Regions from separate parts of the Caloramator sp. E03 genome, predicted to be linked through region 2. Evidence: a T-box and tRNA genes for the amino acid it is inferred to sense, from the RefSeq annotation. Region 2 holds a T-box; the other holds one or more tRNA genes.

Region 1 (6,401 bases), 620 kb from region 2:
TCTTCTATATTTCTTATTTTAACAACCTCTTTGTTCCCACAAAAAGGACATATACAATAATGTGAACAAATATTAGCTGAATCTCCATCATTTAAATCTGTCAGCTGGTAGCTAAGATATGGCGAATAATCATCATAATAATTCTCAACCCTATCAAGTAACTCCATCTTTCCTCCACATAAGCTGCAATTTTTTACATAGTCGTAAAGCCCATTGCAAACAGGACAGATATACATATCTTCATCTCCTTCGTTTAATAATCTTTATAATTGCAGCTACAACTACTATAATTCCCGCAATCAATAGTAGAGTTTTACCTGGGCTAAAAAAATATTTTACTCTTAAATATATATAAGGAAATGAAAGTATATCGATTATACCAAACTTTTCCTTCTCACCAATCGCAAGAGCATACTTTCCTCCTCTATCGTAAGAATATATAGCTACATAATAGTCTCCACTTTCAGGTATTTCACCTCTTATGCTCTGGGCTTTATAATAAGCAGTTTGGGTAAATTTTTCATAAAAATATTCCCTTTGCCCTGGAGGAAGAACTATAGCTCCATAACTTTCTGGTAACGTAAAGGGGAGCACTGCCTTTTCCTTAATTCCTTTACCTATTAATGCAATGTAAGGCTTAAAATCCTCATTACCTTTTATAACTGGTATTGTCATTTGTATGAAAAAAGTGTCTTTTTCTTTTGCATTGAACTTTACAAAATCTACATCCTGTTTTGTTTGAAGCTGTCCATATATAGCATAGGAGATTATATGGTTTGGTACAACCGAAGGATTAGCAAAATTCAAATCCTTTATTTCAAATATAGGTTTGTGAGCATAAGCTGGAACTACAAACAAAAGCAATAGAATAATTGTAAAAGTCAATATTTTTTTACTCATTTTAAATCTCCTGCTGATATATTATATAAATAATATATTCAGTTAATGATTATTTAATACATTTATTAATCAAAATGTCCTTCTATACCTTTCCATAATCTCTTTAAATATATCAGCAGTTGTTGGAGGGGTATAAGAAATAGCATTGGCCCCCGCCATTATTGTTTCTCTTATGCTTTCTTCAGTTGTTCCTCCTGTTGCTATTATAGGAACCTCTGGAAATTGCTCTCTTATTTTTCTTACAATCTTTGGTGTGTTTTTGGCTCCAGACACATTAAATATTGAAGCCCCTGCTTCAATTCTTGCCTTAAAATCTTCATTTTCAGAAACAACAGTTACTACAATAGGTATATCAATCGCTTTTTTCATTGCCTTTATTGTTTCATTAAGAGTTGGAGCATTTACAACAACTCCTATTGCACCTTGAAATTCAGCATCAAGTGCAAGGTTTACAACCCTTTTGCCAGTTGTTATTCCCCCACCTACTCCACAAAATACAGGAACATTAGCTGCCGTCATAATAGAATGGGTTATTATAGGTTGAGGAGTAAATGGATATACTGCAATTACTGCATCAGCATTAGTATTTCTTATTATTGCAACATCAGTTGTAAATACAAGGGATTTTATTCTCTTACCAAATATAATTATACCGCTTGCCTCTCTTATAATTGAAGGCACTTCTATTATATGACTTCTAAGGGAAGTTTTTATTTCAGGTATATATTTATTATTCATGTTATTTATCCTCCATACTAATCAAGTCATATTATTAAAGGACTTTAACATAAGTTATTACAAAATCTGTTAACAAATAATTATTCTATCATTCTCATATTTAATCTGCTTTTGCAAATATTATAAATATGGAGATGGTATAATGACAGTAAAATTTTATTCTATTTGTTTTGCATTATATCTTTATATTACCTCTACTTCAATATTCAACTATGAAGGAAGCCTGTATAACCTAAAAACCGCCCCTGTTCCCTCAAAAAATAAAGTATGTCTTATTATTGTTGATGGACTAAGATATGACTACGTCCCATATATGCAATTTATTTCTTATTGTATTAAAAATAAGAAAGCTCTTTTATATAAGTCCATATCAGGTATACCATCCTATTCACGTCCTGGATATGAAAGAATTTTAACAGGAAGTGAAACTTCAATAAACGGTATTTCAAGTAATGAAAATAAAATATTATCTTTAACCCCAAATCTATTTTACCTTTGTAAATTAAAAAAACTTACTACTTCCTGCTCTTCCTATTATTGGATCAAAGAACTTTATCCCTTATTTATAGATTATGAATATTTTTATTATTTTAATGATGGCTTAACCTTTAGTATAGCAGAAGAATTTATCAAAAATTATAAACCAGACTTTATTGTAATTCATCCTATGAAAGTAGATACTGCAGGTCATAGGTATGGTGCAAAATCTTTAGAGTATATAGAGGCTACAAAGAGCATTGATTTAAGCATAAAAAAAACCTGGGATTTAATAAAAAATGATAACTATACTATGATAATTACTTCCGACCATGGCCACAAAAATGAAGGTGGACATGGTGATGAATGTGAAGATTGTGTTAATACACCTTTTATAATCATTAGCAGTTATCTTGATAATATACAGCTAAGTAAACCTAAAAACAGCATAAATCAAACTGACATTGCACCAACAATTTGTGATTTACTTGGAATATCCAAAACTATATATATGACAGGAAAATCATTAATTAAAAATGATGATATATCTGCAATAAGAAAAGCCTTCGCTTATCATGATGTAAAAAACTTTAAAGATTTTTTTTATTTCACATCTATTTTAACATATATAATTCTTTCATTCTATACAGTAATATATTTTTCATCTTTTATAACTGTAATAAAAATACTAAAAAGAGAATAAAAAAGGACGGCTAAAAGCCGTCTTCTAATGGCTGCCGAGGTAGGACTCGAACCCACGGAGTGCCTGATCCAGAGTCAGGTGCCTTACCACTTGGCGACTCGGCATCATTATCTTGAACATCTATTATTATATATACTCTTTCAAAAACAGTCAAGAACTTTTTAATTTAAAATAGTATTTATTGAATAATTTTTTACTCTTCCAAATACATCCTTTGTAGTTTTAATATCAACATATATCCCATCCTCTTTATATTCTTCCTTTTCAACACAATTGTTGTCATGTAGATAAGATATTACTTTTGTATCGCTATAGGGAATAAAAAGCCTTGCTTTAATAAATTCTTTATAAACCTCATCCTCTATCCTTTGAAGAAGAAGGTCAAGATTAATTGCTTTTACTGCTGATATTTCAATTCCATCGCTGTATTTGCTTCTTAAAAATGAAATAGTATCTTTATCTGTTACATCAATCTTATTAAATGCAAGTATTACTTTTTTATTACCTGCACCTATTTCATTTAATACTGAATTCACAGTTTCAATTTGTGCCTGGGCATTTTTATTAGATGCATCTACAACATGAACTATAACATCACTATATATAACCTCTTCAAGAGTTGATTTAAAAGCCTCAATTAGTTCATGGGGAAGCTTTCTTATAAATCCAACAGTATCCGATAAAAGAACATCCTTGCCTGATGGAAGCTTTACAAGCCTTGTTGTTGTATCAAGAGTAGCAAAAAGCATATCAGCTTCAAGTACTTTTTCCTTATCAATACCAAATAACTCACAAAGCTTATTTCTTAAAGTTGACTTCCCTGCATTAGTATACCCAGCAAAGGATACAACAGGGATTTCGTTAGATTTTCTTCTTTCTCTTTGAAGGCTTCTTGTTTTCTTTATATCTTCAAGTTCCTTTTCAAGATCATATATCCTGTTTTTAATATGTCTTCTGTCTATTTCAAGCTTCTTCTCTCCTGGTCCCCTTGTTCCTATTCCTCCTCCTGTTCTTGATAAAACCCCACCAAGTCCTATGAGCCTTGGTAATCTGTATTTTAGCTGTGCAAGTTCAACCTGTATTTTACCTTCTCTTGAAACAGCCCTTTGAGCAAAGATGTCAAGTATTAAAGTTGTTCTATCAATTACTTTACATCCTATAATCTCTTCTAAATTCCTTACCTGAGCACCACTTAGTTCATCATCAAATATTATGGTATCAGCCATAAGGCTCTGCCTTAAAAGAGCTATTTCCCTTGCTTTGCCACTACCTATATAATATGCAGCATCAATTTTATCCCTATTTTGAATTGCCTTATATACAACATGTGCTCCTGCAGTTTTGGCAAGTTCCTCAAGTTCATTTAACGACTCTTCAGGAGTATATAGGTCATTACTTGCTACTCCAACAAGAATTACCCTTTCTTTTTTATCACTTTCAAGTACATGTACCTTGTCATATAAGCCTTTCTCTATGTTTTGAATCATATCAATAACGTCTACACATTCAATTTGATTTGCAGGATATGGACCCTCAATAAAAACTTCATCCTTCACTTTACCTTCCTGAGTTTTTAAATATCCAAAGGAAAACTCAAAGGGCTTATCATCGGCAGTATTTATTGCTACCATACAATCAAACCTCATGCTTATAAGTGCTGTAACATCAACAGATGATAGCATAGCCTCACCTGATGGATGAGTATGAATACATCTTATACCTGAAAGTCCTAATTCGTTTCTTTTTTCTGAAAGTGCTTCAAGACTAACAGTCCCACTATCTCCTATACCAACGTCTATAACCTTTCCCCTTCTGTTTATATATACAGATATCTCTCTGTTTATTTCAGAAGATATTCTGCATATTACATTCATTATATCAAAAGGCACTAAAAGATTTTTATCACATTCAACCTCATAAAGTTTTTCAAGTTCCTCAATGTATATCTTTTTAATTCCCTCAATATTTCCTCTTATCATAGCATCATCTCCTTTGCATTTATATTATACAACATGCTTAAAAAATCTAAAATCCACTTAAATTGCAATAATAAATGCAACACTCTGTGAAAAATCATGTAGTATAAGGACTAAAAATAGTCAAAATAGCCTTAAATCCATCTTAATTATCAATCTATATGTCACGCAGGGGTATGTCAAGGGCTGCGTAGCAGGCGTAGCTTTACCCTTGACATACCACAAGTGGCATCTACAATATTCATAATATGATTTAGGCTATTTTTAATAATTCCTCGTAAAAAATTTTTCAGGAGTTTTGTAATTTAGTAATTTTCGTGGGAGTGTATTCATCCAATTTTGAATTCTTTTAATGGTATCAATAGATATATCCTTTATACTCTTTCCCTTAGGGATAAAACGACGTATAAGACCATTATGTCGTTCGTTAGTTCCTCTTTCAAAAGAAGAAAAGGGATGGGTATAATATACCTCAACATCATATTTTTTAAGAATGAATTGTAAATTACTAAATTCAACTCCATTATCTGCCGTAATACTCTTGAAAATCTTTTTAAAATTATCCTTATATACTTCCATAAGTCTCTTTATAGAATCATCAACAGACTTAGCATCTTTATTATCTAAAAGCATTATTATTTCATAACGGGATTTACGTTCTGTTAAAGTTAAAAGAGCTTTATCGCCTGATTTTTTACCTATAACAGTATCTATTTCCCAATGTCCAAATTCTTGACGAGAATTAATTTGTTCAGGCCTTAAATCAATACTTTTACCTAAAAGGCGTTTGTTCTCCCTAATTCTTTTCTTTTTAGGTTTTAAATGTGTTTTTAAAGGTAAATCTATATTACGTATAGATAAAAATCCTCTATCAATATAGTTATATAAGGTCTTAGTTGAAACAATGAACTCATCTTTCCAAGAAGGATCAGTTTTGCAATAACCAACGACAGTATCAACAGACCAATTATTTTTACGGATTTTTTCTTCTGCAAATTTTATAAAGGTTTCTACTTTAGCCAATTTAATTTTTGCTCCGCAATTTGAGCGGTGATTTTTATAGACAGCTTGCCCAGTTTCAGGGAAATAACTTGAATAATAAGATAAATCACTTTTTAATTGTGATACAGTACCACGTTTAATTTCACGGCTTATAGTACTTGGACTTCGTCCTAATTTTTTAGCAATATAACGAATACTTTTACCTTCTTTAAGCAAGGCAAAAATTTCTCCACGTTCATAAGATTTCAGATGTTTAAAAGAACGTATAGGTGTGTTATAATTATTTTTATGAACCATAGTGAAAACCTCCTGTATGTTTGGATTTGTCACCTATATCATACATGATTTTCACTATGGTTTAAATATTTTTTACCTGTTGCATTTAATTATACAATGAATCAAATCTAAAATCCAATTCTTAATTGTTGACAAAATACCATCAATATTTTATCCTAATTTTAAGCAAAGGCAAAATGAAGGGAGTAGGATTAATGGAAGGTAAAAAAGAAAACATACTTATATCAGCTGATGAAATATCTGAAAAAATAGTAGAAGTTGCTAAAACAATATCAGAAGACTATAAAAACAAAAGCTTTATATATTAT
Region 2 (6,401 bases):
AATAGGTATAGCACTTAAAATTACACTTTTCCCTTTTATAGGTTCATGTTTCATGTTTTCTATTGGTTTTCCTTCTTTTAATACTTTTAAAATCATTGCATTTGGAAAAAAATCTTTAATATGTTTCCCTATTATTTCTTCAGCCTTAACATTATAGAGCATCTCAGCGCTTTTATTCCAATATATAACATAACCCATATTATCAGCTATACATATTGCTTCATGAATATTTTCTATTATATTATTTAGAAAATCAAAAAGTTCATTCATCTTAATATAGAATGTATCTCTTATGTTATTACTTGTTAAAATTCCAATGACTTTATTATTTTCAACTACGGGAAGCCTGCCTATATTATTCTTTATCATTAAATCTCTTGCTTCTTTTACTGAGAAATTTGGATTTATCGTTATAACATCTCTTTTTATATATTTCTCTAATGCACTATTAAAATCTATTCCTAATCTTTTTATTTTAGACAGATCAGATCTTGTAAATATCCCTAAAAGGTTTCCTTTTTCATCAAATACAACAACTTCATCTTTAAAATGCTCTATCATCTTATTCATTGCATCGTTAATTGTTTCATTTTGCATTACTTTTATAAAATCAGTATTCATTATATCTTTTACCTTAAAAAAAATATCTGTAATCATTCTTTCCCTCCTCTCTAATCAGTTTTTCAATCTACTCTTCTTCATTTTCATCATAGAAGTTTAAATATGAATACTTTTTCCCATCTTTTTGCCATCCTAAAATTGCATCCATGTTAACATTTTGAGTAGCTGTAAAAATATGCTTGTCAATATCTTTAAATTTCAATTTCAAATCTTTTATTAAATCCTTTATTTCATAACGCTTATTTCCAGTTCTTTTAGCAGCTACCATACATGCACAGTTTATTGGGTATATTCCGTTTTCCTTTGTATAGCATTCTATATAATGTTCTTTAATATAATAAAGTGGTCTTATTAGCTCCATACCCTCAAAATTTCTAGATTTAACTTTTGGAAGCATAGTTTTAAAACACCCTGTAAAAAACATATTTAATAGAACAGTTTCAATAACATCATCAAAATGATGCCCTAAAGCAAGTTTATTACATCCAAGTTCCTTTGCTTTAGAGTATAATGCTCCTCTTCTCATCTTTGCACACATAAAGCAAGGATAATCCTTCGCTATCCTATCAACAATTTCAAAGATTCCAGATTCATATATATGTATAGGTATATTTAAATGTCTACAGTTGTCTAATAAAATCTCTTTTATGTCCTCATGGTATCCCGGATCAGCCACTATGAATTCAAGATCAAATTTTATTTTGTTCATCCTTTTTAACTGTTGAAACAGCTTTGCCATTAAAAGACTATCCTTTCCTCCTGAAACTGCAACAGCTATTTTATCCCCTTCCTCAACCATGTTATAATCTGAAATTGCCTTGATAAATTTTCCCCATATATGATGCCTAAATTTAGTAACTATACTTCTTTCAATTTCATAAAGAGGCTTTTTTTCATCAATATAAATCGATCTCTCGCATCTGTTATTAGATAATTTTTCCATGATATCACCTCAGTTACTAAAATTCATTCTTTTAATCAAAACCTTTTTATTAGTTTATGTCAAAACAATATTATAACTCATAATATATACAAATGCGAATATTAGGAGATAGCATGGGAAATAAAATATATAAAAAATACATTGAAAACTTTAATATAAATCTTCTTGACTGCAAATTTGTCGGAAAAGGTCATAATGGAGTCGTATATCTTTTACCGGATGGAAAGGCAATTAAAATATGTTTTGATATTTATAGCTGCATGAGGGAATATGAAATACTCTCTAGAATTAAAAAAAGCAAATATTTTCCAAAAGTGTATGGTATATGTGGTAACTATATGATAAGAGATTATATTGAAGGTACTCCTCTTAATAAATATATCAAAAAAAATGGCATAAGTAAAAGACTTGCTAAAAATTTAATTAAACTACTTATTGAATTTAAAAAACTTAATTTTTCAAAGGAAGACATAAGGTGTAAAGATATTATTGTGAGATATGATGAATCAGTAATGGTTATTGATCCTAAAAAATGTTACACAAAAAAAAGAGATTTCCCAAGGCATTTAGTAAAAGGACTTTATAAGCTTGATGTTTTAGATACTTTCTTATCTGTTCTTAAAGAAGAAAAGCCAGGTTTATATAAGTTTTGGAAACCTAAAATTTTAGAATATATAAACTATATATCTCAAATAAAGCCATGATATGCTCTTTCTATCATACCATGGCTTTATTAATAGTTTTTATATTTAATTATTGCTTTGATATCTTTGCCCAGCTATCTTTTAAACCAACAATTCGATTAAATACAAGTTGCCCTTCTTTAGAGTATTTTGAATCAAGGCAAAAATATCCCATCCTTAGAAATTGATATCTATCATTTAAATCTGATTGTAAAATTGAAGGTTCAATTTTACATCCTTCTAGTACTTCAAGAGAATTAGGATTAATATAATCAGTAAAGTCCTTACCCTCCGAGTCCTCAGATGGATTTGGTACAGTAAATAAATTATCATAAAGCCTAACCTGTGCATCAACAGCATGGGCAGCAGAAACCCAATGTATAGTACCTTTAACCTTTCTTCCGTCTGGTGACTCTCCACCCCTTGAAGCAGGATCATAAGTACAATGCAGTTCTATTATTTCTCCTTTTTCGTTCTTTACTATTTCATTGCATTTTATAAAATATGCATTCTTTAATCTAACTTCTCCTCCAGGCATTAATCTAAAATATTTTTTGGGGGGATTTTCCATAAAATCATCCTGTTCTATATATATAACCTTTGAAAATGGAACCTTCCTTGTACCTGCACTCATATCTTCAGGATTATTTTCAATTTCAAATTCTTCAACTAAATCATCAGGATAATTATCTATAACTACTTTTAATGGTCTTAAAACTGCCATTACTCTTTTTGCCCTCTTGTTTAAATCTTCCCTTATGCAATGTTCAAGTAGACTAATGTCAACTATGCTATCTGCCTTTGCTACCCCTATCCTGTTACAAAAATCTCTAATAGACTCAGGAGTATATCCTCTTCTTCTAAGTCCTGATATTGTTGGCATTCTTGGATCATCCCATCCATCTACATAACCTTCTTTTACAAGCCTTAAAAGTTTTCTTTTACTCATCACAGTATAATTAAGATTTAACCTTGCAAATTCAATCTGCTTTGGAGGACTTTCAAGCTCAAGTTCCCTTAATACCCAATCATATAAAGGGCGATGATCTTCAAATTCTAATGTACAAATAGAATGAGTAATACCTTCAAGATAATCTGATAATGGATGAGCAAAATCATACATAGGATATATACACCATTTATCTCCAGTCCTATGATGGGTTGCCCTTAGAATTCTGTATAACACAGGATCCCTCATGTTAAGGTTTGGTGATGACATATCTATTTTTGCCCTTAAAACTCTTGATCCATCAGGAAATTCTCCATTCTTCATCCTTTCAAACAAATCAAGATTTTCTTCTATTGTCCTATCTCTATAAGGACTATTTTTTCCTGGATTCGTTAATGTTCCTCTATATTCTCTTATCTGTTCAGGACTCAAATCACATACATAAGCTTTGCCTTTTTTTATAAGCTGAACAGCAAACTCATAGAGCTTTTCGAAATAATCTGATGCATAGTATAACCTATCTCCCCAGTCAAAGCCGAGCCATTTAACATCCTCCATTATAGATTCCACATACTCTGTATCTTCCTTGCTTGGATTAGTATCATCAAACCTTAAATTGCATAGACCTTTATTGTACTCTGCGATTCCAAAGTTAAGGCAAATAGATTTTGCATGGCCTATATGAAGATATCCATTAGGTTCTGGGGGAAAACGAGTGTGAACTTTTCCTCCATAGGTATTTTCCTCTAAATCCTTATTAATTATATCTTGAATAAAATTTGAATAAGTCTTTGAAGAGCTTTCGTTTTCATCAACTATAACTTCTTCCTTAATATTTTCTTCCATTCTTCTACCTCCTTTGTAAAATAAAAAAACCTTTAATCCTGAACATAGGACGAAAGGTTTAACTTCCGCGGTACCACCTACATTGGCAATGCCCACTTTTAACTTCTCTTTAACGGGAGAAACCGCTAAGTTTACTCGGCTAAGCCATTTTCAACCAGCGCTCCAAGGCCTGTTTCAGTAAAAAATCATACCGGATTCCCAGCACCACCAGCTCTCTTAAATGATTTTTTTACCTACTTTTCCTCTTCATAGCATACTAAATATATATATTTATATAAATTATATTATTACAATCAAAAATATGTCAAGATATGTTTTTAGTCTACTTATTTAAATAATATATTCATCAAACATATTAGGTATTATAATTTCAGCTTTAGTTATACTTTCAAGTTCAGTTTTTAGATTTTCCTGTGCATCTACGTCTCCATGCGTTATAAAAATAGTATTTTTAACTCCTTTTTTTATGTTCATAATCCAATTTAATATTCCATTCATATCAGCATGTCCAGATAAACCTTGCATATTATAAATCTTAGCTTTTACTACCATTTTCTCTCCATATATTTTAATTTCCTTTTCTCCATCAAGTATTTTTCTACCTAATGTACCTTCTGCCTGATATCCAACAAAAACTATTGATGAATTCTCCCTCCATATATTATGCTTTAAATGATGTTTTATTCTGCCTGCTTCGCACATACCGCTTGATGATATTATAACAATACCTTTCTTTTCATTTAATGCCATAGATTCTTCAGTACTTTTTATTATTCTAATATTTTCAAAATTAATCAGGTCTATATCATTATTTAATAAATCAAGTGCTTCATCATCATAGCATTCCTTATGTTTTTCAAAAATTTCAGTAGCTTGAATAGCAAGTGGGCTATCAATATATATTTCAACTGTTTTTAAATTTTTTCTTTTCTCAATATCTATATAATGATTAAGTATATAAAGAATCTCTTGCGTTCTCCCTACAGCAAAAGATGGAATTATTACATTACCTCCCATTTTTGTTGTATCAACAATAATACTATATAAGTCCTCTGTTTGTTTTTCAATTTCATGAATTCTATTCCCATAAGTAGATTCTGTAATTAAATAATCTGTTTCTTCTATATATTCATAGTCTTTTATTATAGGTATATTAAAATTCCCTAAATCTCCTGTAAAAGTTACTTTTTTTATTTTATCCTTTTCATTTATTTCTAAAACAACTATTGCTGAACCTAAAAGATGTCCTGCATCTTTCAAAGTAAAAGATATATTTTCATCAATTTTTTGAGGTTTATCATAAGGAACACTAAACAAAAATTCTTTAACTTTTATTGCATCATCAATAGTGTATAATGCCTCAATTGGCTCAAGCCCCTTCCTTAACCTTTTTTTATTTTCCCATTCAGCTTCTTTTTCTTGTATATGAGCACTATCTCTTAGCATTATATCTACAAGCTCACTTGTGGCTGATGTACAATATATACCACCTTTAAAACCTTTTTTAATAAGGAGTGGTATTCTTCCTGAATGATCTATGTGTGAATGAGTTAGAATCATAAAATCTAATTCATTTGGGTTAAAAGGAAAATCTTCCTTGTTTAAATTTTCACATTTACCTTGAAACATACCACAATCTACCAAAAACTTTCTTCCACAAGCTTCAATATAATAGCATGACCCAGTCACAGTTTTTGCTGCCCCACAAAATTTTATTTTCATAAAAATCCCCCTTAAATTTATCGACCGTTCTATTTTTACCAACACATAAGTAAATTCAATTGTTTTAATCAAATTGCCCCTATTTATGCTGTTTCATCAACATCATCATATACGTTTTCCATTAACTTTAGACTTTCCTCCTGTGGAAGTTGCTGAACATCCTTTAGTTTTCTCTCAATAGTTTTAGTCTTTTTAGTTGCACTTTCTATGCTGTTGCTTGCTTCTAAAAGCTTTTTTTGTGTCTTTTCAAGAATTTCAGAAAACTTCCCAAACTCAGTTTTAACTGCACCAAGTATCCTCCAAACTTCACTTGAGCGCTTTTCAATAGCAAGTGTTCTAAATCCCATCTGTAGACTGTTTAAAAGTGCTGATATAGTAGTTGGCCCTGTTATTATAACTTTATAATCCCTTTGCAATGTTTCTATTAAACCTGTATTCCTTACAACTTCCGCAAAAAGGCTTTCTGTGGGTAAAAACAATATAGCAAAATCTGTTGTATTAGGAGGATCTATATACTTTTCAAAAATAGTCTTTGCCTCTTCTTTAACTCTTTTTTCAAGTAGTTTTCTTGCTTCTTCAACAGCTTCCTTATCTCCCAAATCAAAGGCCTCAAGAAGCCTTTGGTAATCTTCCTGTG

What was found. A T-box is a leader RNA that pairs with one kind of tRNA and senses whether it is charged. The one in region 2 lies ahead of FDN13_RS14065 (glutamine--tRNA ligase/YqeY domain fusion protein), so its partner is inferred to be a tRNA-Gln.
Region 1: it encodes a tRNA-Gln, which carries the amino acid that the T-box ahead of FDN13_RS14065 (glutamine--tRNA ligase/YqeY domain fusion protein) is inferred to sense. The anticodon was not compared.

The regions. Positions count from the first base shown of each region.
Region 1 covers NZ_CP040093.1:2,341,076-2,347,476, reverse strand. Annotated here, with positions in the region: gene FDN13_RS11280 (hypothetical protein) at 1-236, opposite strand, end outside; gene FDN13_RS11275 (hypothetical protein) at 241-900, opposite strand; gene FDN13_RS11270 (hydrolase) at 970-1,638, opposite strand; gene FDN13_RS11265 (alkaline phosphatase family protein) at 1,781-2,818, shown strand; tRNA gene FDN13_RS11260 (tRNA-Gln) at 2,847-2,922, opposite strand; gene hflX (GTPase HflX) at 2,980-4,797, opposite strand; gene FDN13_RS11250 (IS30 family transposase) at 5,059-6,093, opposite strand; partial or broken gene hpt (hypoxanthine phosphoribosyltransferase) at 6,288-6,401, shown strand, end outside.
Region 2 covers NZ_CP040093.1:2,964,200-2,970,600, reverse strand. Annotated here, with positions in the region: gene prdR (sigma-54 dependent transcriptional regulator PrdR) at 1-657, opposite strand, end outside; gene FDN13_RS14075 (tRNA 2-thiocytidine biosynthesis TtcA family protein) at 689-1,564, opposite strand; gene FDN13_RS14070 (serine/threonine protein kinase) at 1,678-2,268, shown strand; gene FDN13_RS14065 (glutamine--tRNA ligase/YqeY domain fusion protein) at 2,318-4,042, opposite strand; T-box leader at 4,085-4,301, opposite strand; gene FDN13_RS14060 (MBL fold metallo-hydrolase RNA specificity domain-containing protein) at 4,373-5,764, opposite strand; gene FDN13_RS14055 (DNA recombination protein RmuC) at 5,848-6,401, opposite strand, start outside.